Regions from separate parts of the Cytobacillus solani genome, predicted to be linked through region 2. Evidence: riboswitches for the same ligand, from Rfam matches in the RefSeq annotation. Region 2 holds a riboswitch; the other holds the start of a gene.
The links. A riboswitch is a leader RNA that binds a small molecule or an ion and turns the genes downstream of it on or off. The one in region 2 is predicted to bind preQ1.
Positions count from the first base shown of each region.

Region 1: another riboswitch for preQ1. It lies ahead of queF (preQ(1) synthase); the one in region 2 lies ahead of FI644_RS05900 (QueT transporter family protein).

Region 1 is NZ_CP041305.1:2,011,544-2,018,377, forward strand. It holds gene FI644_RS10300 (2-aminoethylphosphonate--pyruvate transaminase) at 1-642, shown strand, start outside; gene phnX (phosphonoacetaldehyde hydrolase) at 635-1,465, shown strand; PreQ1 riboswitch class I at 1,549-1,595, shown strand; gene queF (preQ(1) synthase) at 1,722-2,222, shown strand; gene FI644_RS10315 (queuosine precursor transporter) at 2,237-2,869, shown strand; partial or broken gene gnd (decarboxylating NADP(+)-dependent phosphogluconate dehydrogenase) at 3,095-4,494, opposite strand; gene FI644_RS10325 (GntP family permease) at 4,602-5,948, opposite strand; gene gntK (gluconokinase) at 5,964-6,834, opposite strand, start outside.
Region 2 is NZ_CP041305.1:1,158,540-1,165,373, reverse strand. It holds gene FI644_RS05915 (ABC transporter ATP-binding protein) at 1-718, opposite strand, end outside; gene FI644_RS05910 (HAMP domain-containing sensor histidine kinase) at 857-2,056, opposite strand; gene FI644_RS05905 (response regulator transcription factor) at 2,044-2,718, opposite strand; gene FI644_RS05900 (QueT transporter family protein) at 3,235-3,720, opposite strand; PreQ1 riboswitch class I at 3,729-3,773, opposite strand; glycine riboswitch at 3,927-4,028, shown strand; gene FI644_RS05895 (FbpB family small basic protein) at 4,219-4,362, shown strand; gene FI644_RS05890 (TerC family protein) at 4,743-5,516, shown strand; gene FI644_RS05885 (ABC transporter ATP-binding protein) at 5,644-6,834, shown strand, end outside.

The DNA of each region.
Region 1 (6,834 bases), 850 kb from region 2:
TCGAGATTATCAAAGGAATACGACAAAACGTTAATCATCGATGCAATGAGTAGTTTTGGAGGGATAGATATAAATATTCCTGAACTTGGAATTGATTATCTAATTAGCAGTGCGAATAAATGTATTCAAGGGGTTCCGGGATTTGGCTTTGTTATTGCCAAACGGGATAAACTTGCAGCTTGTGAAGGAAATGCTCGGAGCTTATCATTAGATCTATTTGATCAATGGAAGGAAATGGACAAGGACGGGAAATGGCGATTTACATCCCCAACGCATGTTGTAGCTGCCTTTTCGAAAGCAATTGATGAATTGCTTGCAGAAGGCAGCATCCCAGCCAGACATCACCGCTACCAAAATAATAACCAAATTTTGCGGGATAGACTTGAAAGGATTGGCATTCACACGTATATTACAGCAGAAAAACAGTCACCGATCATTACAACCTTTCTTTTCCCAAGCGAACAATTCTGCTTTGAAGATTTCTATTTGTATGTGAAAGAACGAGGATTTGTCCTTTATCCAGGAAAGCTGACAGATGTGGATACATTCCGAATTGGCAATATTGGGGAAATTTATGAAGAAGATATAGAGGCATTATGTAATATTATTGAGGAATATCTGGAGGGATGCCAGCATGCATAAAGTTGAAGGGGTTATCTTAGATTGGGCTGGAACAACTGTTGATTTTGGATGTTTTGCTCCTGTAAATGTATTTATTGATATTTTTAAACATGCAGGCATTGATGTAACGATGGAAGAGGCAAGAGCACCCATGGGCATGCTAAAGATTGATCATATTCGTGAAATGCTAATGATGCCAAGGGTTTCCGGATTATGGGAAGCTAAGTTTGGGAGAAGATTCAATGAGCAAGATGTAGAGGATTTATATGCCGAATTTGAGCCTGCATTAATGTCCTCCTTAAAAGAATATACGGATCCCATTCCTAGGGTGGTAGAGACAGTACAAAAGTTGAAGGAGATGGGGCTGAAAGTTGGTTCGACAACAGGGTATACCCAATCAATGATGGATGTTGTTGTTCCTCATGCAGCTAGTAAAAGCTATAGTCCTGATTTCTATATAACTCCTGATGGAACAAATTCTCTTGGAAGACCGTATCCTTATATGATTTATCGTAATATGGAGGCATTGAAACTTTCTGCTGTGTGGAAGGTTATCAAAGTGGGTGATACGGTTTCAGATATTAAAGAAGGGGTTAATGCAGGGGTTTGGTCAGTTGGTGTCATTATAGGAAGCTCTGAACTAGGTTTAAGCTTAGATGAATTTAATGCTTTATCAAAGATAGACCAAGAAACAGCTATCGCTAAAACCGAACAAACCTTTATCCAAAATGGGGCCGATTTTACAATGAAATCAATAAGTGAATTGCCGCAGTTAGTCGAGAGGATTAACCACCTTATTGCAGAAGGGAAAAGACCATATACAAGAGTTGAAAAGATCGAGTAGATTTAGCATAGTACATTACATAAATTTCTATTTGACGTTTTCCGCTGCATTCTATATTATATTGAAAAGATACCCGAACTTGATCGGGAGAGGTTCATAGCTTATACCCTCTATAAAAAACTATGGATACATGACAATACGCCATGTCCATAATAGGACATGGCTTTTTTTGTTTTATCCTATTTGTTTGCAATAGAATGGTTGAACGAGCCTCTTTTGAAAAGTGTTGGGAAACATTTTACAAGGAGGCTTTTTTATGTCTGGACGCAAGCTGGAAGAAGGATTAAAGGATTTAACACTCTTAGGCAATCAGCAAACACAATATCGATCTGATTATGCACCTGAGGTATTGGAGGCGGTCGATAGCCTGCATTCTAATCGGGATTATTTTGTAAAATTTAACTGCCCGGAATTTACAAGCTTATGCCCCATAACAGGTCAGCCTGATTTTGCAACGATGTACATCTCGTACATCCCAGATAAGAAAATTGTGGAAAGTAAGTCTCTGAAGCTCTATTTATTCAGTTTCAGAAATCATGGTGATTTTCATGAGGATTGCGTCAACATTATCATGAACGATTTAATTAAATTACTAGATCCACGGTATATTGAGGTTTGGGGAAAATTCACACCGCGCGGGGGCATATCGATTGATCCATGGTGCAATTATGGGAGACCCGGCACGAAATATGAAGAGATGGCGAATCATCGGCTGATGAACCATGATCTCTATCCGGAAAAAGTAGATAATCGATAAGGCAGGTAAAGGACATGATTTTATATTTAAATGGTATATATGTCGGGCTTTTAATTTTGGCTAATATTGTGGCTGTTAAGCTATTTAGTATTGGGGACTTTGCGATCTTGCCAGCAGCTGTTATTATCTATATTTTTACGTATCCAATTATCGATGTGATTGTCGAGGTTTATGGAAAAAAGGAAGGGCAGAAGACAGTTCATGCTGGTTTGATCATGCAAGTTCTAGCCGTTCTATTTATGACAATTGCGATTCATTTGCCAGCAGCTCCCGTATTTAAAAACCAGGAGTCCTTCGAAACAATCCTAAACGGAAGCTTTCGAGTGATTACCGCGAGTCTAATTTCTTATGCGATTAGTCAAAATCTAGATGTTTTTGTATTTAATCGATTAAAGAGCAAGCATGGACAGAAAAAACTTTGGCTTCGTAATAATGCCTCCACCATGCTGAGTCAATTGGTCGATACAACTATTTTTATTACGATTGCTTTCTATGGAACAATGCCTGTTGCTATCCTAGGAAGCCTAATTCTAACCCAATATGTTTTTAAGTTTTTTGCATCGATTTTTGTTACTCCGCTTGTTTATTTATTGGTTCATCTTATTAGGAGACAAGAAACAACATCTATCGTTCAAAAGGAAATTTAATATTTTTGAGTGAAAAAATTAGTAGAAATAGTCCATTCCATATTGAACTGCACCCCCATTGCTAGATACATCTAAACGATTGGAGGTGCAGTTTTTCTATGACTAAATATTCATTTGAATTAAACCTAGAGGCTGTAATATCCTATTTAGAAGGGAACCGACGCTGCGTTTTATGCAGGAATCTGTCTTGCTTTTACCTGGGACAGTAAACCTGTCCACATGTCCCTACCATTCTGTATGAAAGATCCCTTCTCTGTCATTTCTTTCATAAGTGTGGGCACCGAAGTAGTCGCGTTGTGCCTGTAATAAGCTGGCATTAGATGTGCCTGTGCGATAGCTGTCATAGTAAGTGAGTGAGGCACTTAAGCAAGGGAATGAGATCCCAGAGTTAATGCCCTCGCAAAGTACTTTACGCAAGCCTGATTGATATGCCTTTGCTTTTTTAGCAAAATACGGTGCAATTAACAAATTCGCCAAATTTGGCTGAGACTGATATGTTTCACTAATGACATTGAGAAATTCTGCACGAATAATGCAGCCGCCACGGAAAATGAGGGCGATATCCTTTAAAGGTAAATCCCAGCCATACAGTTCAGAAGTCATTTTATATTGTGTAAACCCTTGTGTGTAGGCACAAACCTTTCCCATGTATAACGCTTGTCTAACATACTCAATCCAAACCTCTTTATCTAATGGCTGCTGATTCATATTTGGGTCAGCTAGGATGCTTTCTACAGTCAATCGTTCTTCTTTTAAAGAGGATAGATATCTTGAAAATAATGATTCCGTAATAATAGAAGAAGGGATTCCGTTATTAATCGCTTGAACACTTGTCCATTTTCCTGTTCCTTTTTGTCCTACTTTATCAAGAATGACATGGATGAGGGGCAATCCTGTTAATTCGTCTTTTTTTCTTAAAATGTCTGCAGTGATTTGGATTAAATAACTATTTAGTTCTCCTTGGTTCCATGTGTCGAAAATGTCTGCAATTTCATGAACGCTCAAATGGAGTCTGTCTTTTAAAAATGTATACGCTTCTGTAATTAATTGCATATCTGCATACTCGATCCCGTTATGTACCATTTTTACAAAGTGACCAGACCCTTTTGGACCAATATAAACACAGCATGGGGTGTTGTCCACTTGTGCTGCTATTTTTGTAAGAATGGGAGCCACTTTCTCATATACTTCTTTATCCCCGCCTGGCATGATAGAAGGTCCCTTTAAAGCACCGACTTCGCCACCGGAAATCCCAATTCCTAAATAGTCAATTCCTTTAGACTTCAGCTCATCGTATCTGCGTTCTGTATCGTCGTAATGAGAGTTCCCGCCGTCCATAATGATATCGCCTGCTTCAAGAACAGGCATTAATGAACGAATCACTGAATCAATCGGTTTGCCTGCTGTAACCATAAGAAAGATTTTTCTTGGCGTTTTTAATGACTGAACAAAGTCTTGGATTTCGTAGTATGGATGGATTCCCTGTCCTTCACTTTTTTGAACAAGCTGATCGGTTAAATCCCTCGTATAGTTATAAACGGCTACTTGTTCTCCTTTACTAGCCATGTTTAAAGCGAGATTACTGCCCATTAGCCTAAACCAATAATACCGATTGTATTGAACATTCTTCTGAGCTCCTTTTAACTTAGATTAATAGGCAGTAAAACTCCGATTTCAATCGAGAGGTTTTACTGCCTAGAAAGGATAAATTTATATTGCCTTTAGAAAAAAATTATACGAATAAGCTTAGGAGTAGAATGAATCCTAATCCAGCTACAGAAATAATCGTCTCAAGTAATGTCCATGTGGCAAACGTTTCCTTCATGCTTAATCCAAAATATTCTTTAAACATCCAGAAACCTGCATCGTTTACGTGGGAAGCAATTAAACTGCCCGCGCCTGTTGCAAGTACAACTAAAGCAAGGTTAGCATCAGATTGTCCTAACATTGGAATAACTAAACCAGCAGTTGTTAAAGCAGCAACTGTTGCAGAACCTAAGGAAATCCGTAAGATGGCTGCGATGATCCAAGCGAGTAAAATGGGTGATAGGGAAGTACCACCGAATAATTCAGCCACATAGTCACCTACACCGCCATCTATTAATACTTGTTTGAAGGCACCGCCGCCCCCAATAATTAACAGCATCATCCCAATTTGTGTAATAGCTGTGGTACATGATTCCATAACCGTTTTTATAGGAATTTTTCTTGCCAGACCCATTGTATAAACGGCAACTAATAAGGAAATCAGCATGGCGGTACCAGCTTCGCCAATAAACCGGATCGCAGCTAGAAAACTATTGTCTTCAAAGCCCATTGTCTTTTGAAGAAGAGTAATAATGGTTGAGATCGACATGAGGATAACTGGAAGTATAGCAGTAAAAACACTAATGCCAAATCCAGGAGTATCCTCCAGTTTGAACGTTTTTTGCTCTCCTAAGGAAGCAATATTACCTGTTTTTGTAAATGATGCAGGGACTATTTTTTTAGCAATTTTCGTAAAAATAGGTCCAGCTAAAATAACTGTTGGAAGAGCAATAATAAAACCGTAAAGCAATACTTCACCAATGTTTGCACTGTATTCACCAGCAATAACGGTTGGTCCCGGATGCGGCGGCAAGAAACCATGGGTGACAGATAAAGCGGCAGTCATCGGTATTCCAAGATACAAAATGGATACCTTTAATTCTCTTGAAATGGCAAAAACGATTGGAATTAATAAAACTAATCCCACTTCGAAAAATAATGCTACCCCAATAATGAATGAGGCAACAACGACAGCCCACTGAATATTTTTTTCTCCAAATTTGTTGACGAGGGTCATCGCAATTCGTTGGGCTCCTCCAGAATCAGCGATTAATTTCCCTAACATGGCCCCGAGTCCAAAGATTAATGCTAAATGGCCAAGCGTTCCTCCTAATCCTGCTTCAATCGTTTTAACAATTTCCTCTAGTGGCATTCCAAGGGCTAAAGCAACGCCAAAAGATACGATTATTAATGAAATAAAGGTGTTTAATTTTAGTCCCATTATTAAAATCAGTAATGCAATGATCCCAATGGCTACAATGAATAATGGCATGTTCGCCCCTCCTAATTATTTATTTGTGTCTATTAAGCCGCGTTGATAGCTGGCAATTTGTGTATATTCATTTGCTAATGCTCGAGAAAGGTTGATGAAAATCGGCAGTAATTGTCGATATTCTTTAACAGCTTCCTCATTTGGTGTGTGCTTAAAAGTGCTGCCAATCATTTCAGTTGCTACTTCAAATGACTGGATTGTGCCTGTCGCATAAAGCCCCAAAATGCAAGCACCTAAACAAGAGCTTTCATAGCTTTCAGGAACGACTACTTCAGATTCAAAGATATCAGACATCATCTGTCTCCAAACCTCAGATCTAGCAAAGCCGCCAGTTGCTTGAATTCGGGTAACAGGGCTATTCATACATTCCATTAAAGCCAAAAATACGGTATATAAATTGTAAATGACACCCTCTAATGCTGCACGTATCATATGTTCTTTCTTATGTGAAAGTGTGAGACCGAAAAATGAACCTCTCACATTCGGATTCCAAAGTGGTGCGCGTTCACCTGCAAGGTAAGGGTGAAATAATAATCCATCAGCACCTGGTCTAACACGCTGAGCGATCTTCGTTAATACCTCATAAGGATCAATACCTAGTCTTTTTGCTGTTTCAATTTCTGAAGAGGCAAATTCATCCCTTATCCAGCGGAGGATCATCCCCCCATTATTAACTGGTCCGCCAATTACCCAATGCTTTTCGGTGAGGCAATAGCAAAATATTCTGCCCTTTTCATCTGTTTGCGGCTTGTCAATAATCGTTCGAATGGCACCGCTTGTCCCTATTGTTACCGCAATCTCGCCTTTTCTTATTGCATTTACCCCTAGATTAGAAAGCACACCATCGCTTGCACCAATAATAAATGGGGTTTGCGGATTGATCCCA
Region 2 (6,834 bases):
TTGGCAGTTCCGATTTATTAGCTATTTTTGTAAATACTTTACCTGTTGCTGTTGTTAAAAGTGCGTCAACCGTTCCGTGATAAAGCAGTCTGCCATTATTTAAAATTGCAATATTCTCACAGGTTGCTTCAATATCACCTACGATGTGTGTGGAAAGAATGACGATTCTATTTTCTGCAACCTCACTGAGTAGATTCCGGAAGTGTATCCGTTCTTCAGGATCGAGCCCTGCGGTAGGCTCATCAACAATCAATACTTTTGGATCATGCAACAGTGCCTGTGCAATACCGAGTCTGCGTTTCATTCCACCAGAAAGAGCTTTTACCTTTTTGTTTACATGTTCGGTTAGATTTACCTGATTAAGTAAAATTTCCGTACGCTTTTTTCGTTCCTTTCTATTCATTCCTGAGAGTACACCTAAATAATCCATTGCCTCCCTAACGCTCATGCTCGGATAAATCGAAAACTCCTGCGGTAAATAGCCAATAATCTTACGTATTTCCTTTGCATTTTCAATTGCTACACCGCAGACTGTAATTTCACCGTCTTTCTTATGAATTAAGGTGGCAAGCGTCTTCATCAAAGTTGTTTTTCCTGCACCATTTCTTCCAAGTAAGCCAAACATTCCTTTTTCAATCTTTAAATTTATATCGAATAGCGCTTGTTTATTACCATAAAACTTGTTTAAATTTTGGATGATAATTGTGTTTTTACTCATATGAAAAACTCCTTTCAACGTTAAATTCCATTCTTACAAAAGCTATCGTAAAGTATAAATTTCAACTTTTTATCTATTAAAGAAAAAAACTCCTGTCTTCAAAATGCGACAGAAGTTTCTTGAATTCATTTTATTCAGTTAAAAGACGGCCTTCACTGTTGCTCCATTTGAGTTATTTGATAGCTTCATATAACCACCGTGCTTTTCACATAAAATTTTGCAAATATTAAGCCCCATACCAAAATGCGAGGTATTTGCATTAGTTTCAGATTGGTAAAAAGGTTTAGTTGCGTTATTCAAATCCTTCTTGCTAAATCCGTTTCCATCATCGGACACAGTTATTGAAAATGCCTCATTACTGGAAAGTTCAATGCTGATTTTGTTTTTAGCGTATCGAACGGCGTTAGAAAGTATATTTTCATAAACTTGCATAACGACAGATATATCTACTTTCAAAGCAGCTGTAGTTAAAGATTGATCATTGAATTTCAAACATTTATCCGCACGCAAAATTTCACCGCTTTCTTTCAGACGACTTATCAGATCGTTAGCAGTAATTGCTGTTTTTTGTATATCGATATCTTCTAACTTTTGCAGATTGCTCATTGTATCCACAAAAGTCTCGAGTCGTGTAATATGTGTTTTCATGGTATGAAGGATAGAGACTATTTTCTTTGTAGTCATTTCTCCGTCTGGTACATATTTGAGCAACATATCACTTTGCCCCTTTAATACGGTTAGTGGAGTCCGTAAATCGTGGGAAAATGCCGCATTAAGCCGTTTGCGCTCGTCCATCTGCCTCCACATTTCCAAATTATTTTCTTTTAAAGCAAGACGCATTTTTTCAAATGTCGAGCAAAGCTTTCCCATTTCGTCATTCTTACTATATTCTACTGTGAAATCTAAATTATTATTTGCAATCTTAGCGGCAGCAAGATCAAGAATTCCAAGCGGTTTTTTCAGTTTGCGTTTATAAAACAATATTCCTGCTGTAATGATACAGATTAAAAACCATATTGGAACAAGAAAAAAATTAAAAAAACTAAGAAGGTTGTAGATAAATTCATCTTGAGAAGAAAAAAAGGAGTGTAAATTGTCAGTATAAAAATAAACCTTATCGTTGAATTTCGGATTTCCTTGAACAACAATTTGCCCTTCAACCCTAATTTCATCTTCAAATTGCTCTTTATATTTATTAATAATTGAGCTTTGCCAGTACTGACACAATCCTGATGAGGTAAGTGAGAACAAAAATGCTATCATGAGGAAAACGAATGTATAAATTATAAAAGAAGTTTTAAGAGACATATTGTTAAACATATTCTTTATTTTACCCATTTATATCCTACTCCCCAAACCGTTTCAATATATGGTTTCATTCCAGCAGAATTGAATTTTGTTCGTATACGGCGTATATGTTCCGCTATGACAGCACTGTCCCCCTTGCCGTCCGTGCCCCACACTCTCTCATAAATACGTTCCTTGTCAAAAACCTGTCCTGAATGTTGCGAGAGTAATTCGATTATGTCGAATTCTTTTTTCGCAAAGCACTGCGGCTCATTTTTGAAAAATAAACATCTGGCAGAATAATCAATCGCAAGGTCACTGTCAAATTTAATTTTTGGCGACCTTTTTTGCCGACGCTCACGCCGAAGATGTGCAGCTACTCTAGCCCCAAGCTCATCAATGGAGAACGGTTTTACGATATAATCGTCACCACCAATGCCGAAGCCTTTTATTTTGTCGCTCTCCTCAATTCTGGCGGTAAGAAATAAAATTGGGCAGGTCACGTAATTCCGAATTTGAATGCAAACCTTTATCCCGTCTATGCCAGGCATATTTATATCAAGCAATATAATATCAGGCTGCTTCTCTGCCTTCTTTATCGCTTCTTTTCCTCCCGTTGCAGTAAGTACATCATAACCATTTAATTCGAAGTAATCACTCAGCATAAGTACAATATCAATTTCATCATCAACGATTAGAATTTTGTATTTCATGATATACACCTCATATTTGTAACATATCATCTGTTTTTCAATTTTTTATCAACATATATTAAGTGTAGAATTTTGGTTGATTTAAACCCGATATATTCATTTGAACCGATTGTTCCATACCCAGTTGCCCTATAGCGTACTGAATAATGGATTGGTAATAAAAAAATTAAGGATTCGTTCAATTGAAGGAAAGATATTGGCTGGTTAACTTGTAAAAAGTCTTTCATCAAGGATATGAAAGCCCGCTCTCGGTGGGATAGTTTGTAAAAAGTCCTTCATCAATTGAATGAAAGCCTGTTCTCAGTCGATCATCACAGTAAATAAAGAATAATTTTTATAGATTAGTATAAATTACCACTTTCGCATCTATTTTAATTAAGAATATCATTATTATATTGTAAAATGTTTATTCGATTTCTAATTCTAAATGATAGGCGTGTACAGCTATCATGCTTAATACATAATAAAAAATAGCATGTGAAATTCTTTGTGAATTCACATGCTATATATGTGTTCTTATATTAGTTTCTCAAATTTCACTCGTTTGTTTAATGCATACATTAATGGAATTCCTACGGCCATGACAACAAACTCACCAATGGCAGTTGTGACCCATGTAAATCCGAATGGCAACCCGAATGCGAGGTTAAGTTCAAGAGCGATGATCCACATCATACACGTAAAGACGACTGTGTTTACAGCCATTCGAACCCAGATGTTCTTAATATAACGACAGCAAACAATTGTGATTAGCAATGAAATCAACGAATGTCCGACACCGAAAATAAGATCATATGCTTTCATTGGTGAAAATAACAGATTGGTTAAAAATACACCTAGAATCATTCCATAAATATATTTTTTATTGAAGACAACTAGATGATTGAACATTTCGGATACCCGAAATTGGATAGCAGTAAACCCAAAGGGCTGGATGAGCATAGAAACAGCAATATATAAAGCTGCTAATATTCCATTACCAACAAGTGTTTTTACATTCATATTCTATTCTCTCCTTAGTTTTTTTCCGTGGGAGGTTCTCGAACCACGTGAGCATTGCTCAAAGATTAAATTTTATAGCAGAGGAACTTATTTGTCAATTTACTAAATTAGTAGGATTTTTACCATAGTCCTACAAATGGCCCTTTCGCTTGACATTCCAGTAAATAAGTATTATTTTAAATATAATGAAAATTCAATATGAGCGGATGACTATTGTGGGAGAGTGCATTATGATAGGCCACCGAAGGGGCAAGTTCCGAAAAGACCCTTGGAACAAATCTCTCAGGTAGAAGAACCACAATTAGGACGCATCTCTGGAGAGCTCGTATACATTCGTACGGCACCAAAGGGGACCCATTATTGGGATGAAACTCTCAGGTATAAAGGACAGAGAAGGGTAGAAATTACTACACCTTTTCTGTCCTTTTTTATAGGAAAAGCGTTTAGTAATTAAATGAATTTTCCTAACGAATGCAGCATGAGGGAGGAGATGTAGAAATGACTAGAAAAAGAATGACGTTATCCAATCTGATTAGAAATAATAAAGAAGAGCTTTTAAGAGACCGTGAACAGCTTGAGAAAATTGAAAAACGGATTGATGACAAATATCTGGAAAGAAAAAAGGAAGCTAAAGCGATATAGGAATTTCCTAAATCCATTCAATATAAAGTGAAACTTTCATCAGTGTGGTCCTACTGCTTGTTTATCTGCTTCAAATTTGCTCTAATGAAAAATAATTTTATTGACAATAGAACGGTGGTTTGATTACAATTAAGGTAATAAATCAAATAGTAACTCCTAAAGGGGAGTAGCTTTTACAGCAAAGTCGTCATTTCAGAGTGTTAAGCTCTCGGCTTTGGTGGCAACATATTCGTTGTTAGCAAGACCTTTACCAATTTCGGTAAAGGTCTTTATTGTTTTTGAAGCCTTTACCACTGTGGTAAAGGCTTTTTCTATTTTTTGAAGAAGCCTCTTCCACTTACTCATTTGATTCAATAAATATTTGGAAGGATGATGATTACATGGAACTAGCAATTTTACTAGAATACGGTGGAGTTTTGTTATTATTAATTGCGCTGGAGGGGCTTTTGGCAGCAGATAATGCATTGGTTTTAGCGATTATGGTTAAACACCTGCCGGAAGCGGAAAGAAGGAAAGCATTATTCTATGGACTTGCTGGAGCCTTTGTTTTTCGATTTGGTTCTCTATTTGCTATTTCATTCCTCGTTGATGTTTGGCAGGTTCAAGCGATCGGGGCACTTTACTTGTTGTTTATTGCCATTAATCATATTTATAGAAAATTGATAATGAAAAAAGGAGAAGAACAGGCGGAGATTGTGAAGGGGAAGAAAAAAGCAGGTTTTTGGATGACTGTTTTTAAGGTGGAATTAGCGGATATTGCCTTTGCAGTTGACTCCATACTAGCTGCGGTCGCATTAGCTATTGCTCTTCCAGATTCAGGGCTGCCGAATATAGGCGGACTAGATGGCGGAAAGTTTCTAGTCATCTTCGCCGGAGGTTTCATCGGGTTAATTATTATGCGCTACGCTGCTAACTTTTTTGTTAAATTACTTCATGCAAGACCAGGCTTGGAAATTGCTGCTTTCCTTATCGTCGGATGGGTAGGGGTGAAATTATCGGTTTATACACTTTCACATCCTGCATTATCTGTGCTGCCGGAAGGCTTCGCTAAGTCGCCAGAATGGAAAATTACCTTCTATGCAGTATTAATCTTGATCGCGATTGGCGGCTGGTTCTTATCAAAGAAGAAAAAAGAAACATCAGTTGAAGAATGAACCAGTTTTACAATGTTGCCTCTGATATTCACAGCCTAGGAAAAACCGGAAAATGGTATAATCAACTTATATAAAAATACCTTTTTCGGTTTTTTTCGTTAAGGAGATAGATAGGCAGGGGAAATACATGCAGGCACTAAAAGCATTATTGTCTTATATGAAGCCCTATTGGCTGTTTGCTATATTAGGGCCATTTTTTATGTTTGTGGAAGTGGCAATGGATTTAATTCAGCCGACATTGATGCAGCATATTATTGATGATGGAATTGCCAATAATAACACTGGTTATACAGTGAAAATGGGCCTTTTTATGGTAGGTGCAGCAATCATTGGGCTTGCAGGCGGATTGGGGTGCTCAGTATATAGCACGCGGACTGCCGTTCATTTTGCAACTGATATGAGAAAGGATGTATTTCAAAGGATTGAGCGATTTTCAAGCAGAAATATTGATGCCTTTGGAACAGGAAAGCTAATCACCATTGTCACAAATGATATTTCCTCTCTGCAAAGAGCGGTTATGATGACGCTGAAAATTTTTGTTAGGGGTCCACTTCTTTTTATCGGAAGTATTATTATTGTTTTTTTCACAGCCCGGGAGCTATTTCCGATTCTAGCAGCTATTGTCCCGATACTCATCCTCGTTATTATTCTTTTTACGAAGAAGTCAGGTGCTTTATTTAAAAAGGTTCAGGAAGCCATTGATAAAGTGAATACGAGATTACAAGAGAACCTAGCCGGCATGAGAGTGGTAAAAGCATTTGGCAGGCAGGCTTTCGAGAAGCAGAAGTTTGCCAATGCGAATAATGAGCTGACAAGGGTGAATATTTCTGCGGAGCAGTTAATTGCTTTGTTAATGCCGATTTTGCTCTTTTTAGTCAATATAGGAATTATTGCAGCCCTTTGGATGGGTGTAATTAAAGTGGATAATGGTTCTATCCAGGTGGGTGTCATTCTCGCATTTATAAACTATTTAAATATTATTTTGAATGGCTTAATGTCAAGCAGTAATGTGCTCATGCAAATTACGAGAGCCTTTCCTTCTGCAGAAAGGGTACAAGATGTGCTTGGCATGGAATTAGACATTGAAGAGCCAAGTGATCCGTATGCTCCTGAAAAAATTGCCGGAGATGTCGAGTTCCGTCATGTGAGTTACAGCTATAGCAAAAATGGAGAATACGTATTAAAGAACATTTCCTTCCAGGTGAGGAATGGACAAACATTGGGCATTATCGGATCAACTGGAAGCGGAAAATCCACACTGACAAAGCTTATTCCAAGGCTTTATGATGTGGACAAAGGCGATGTTCTGATTGATGGA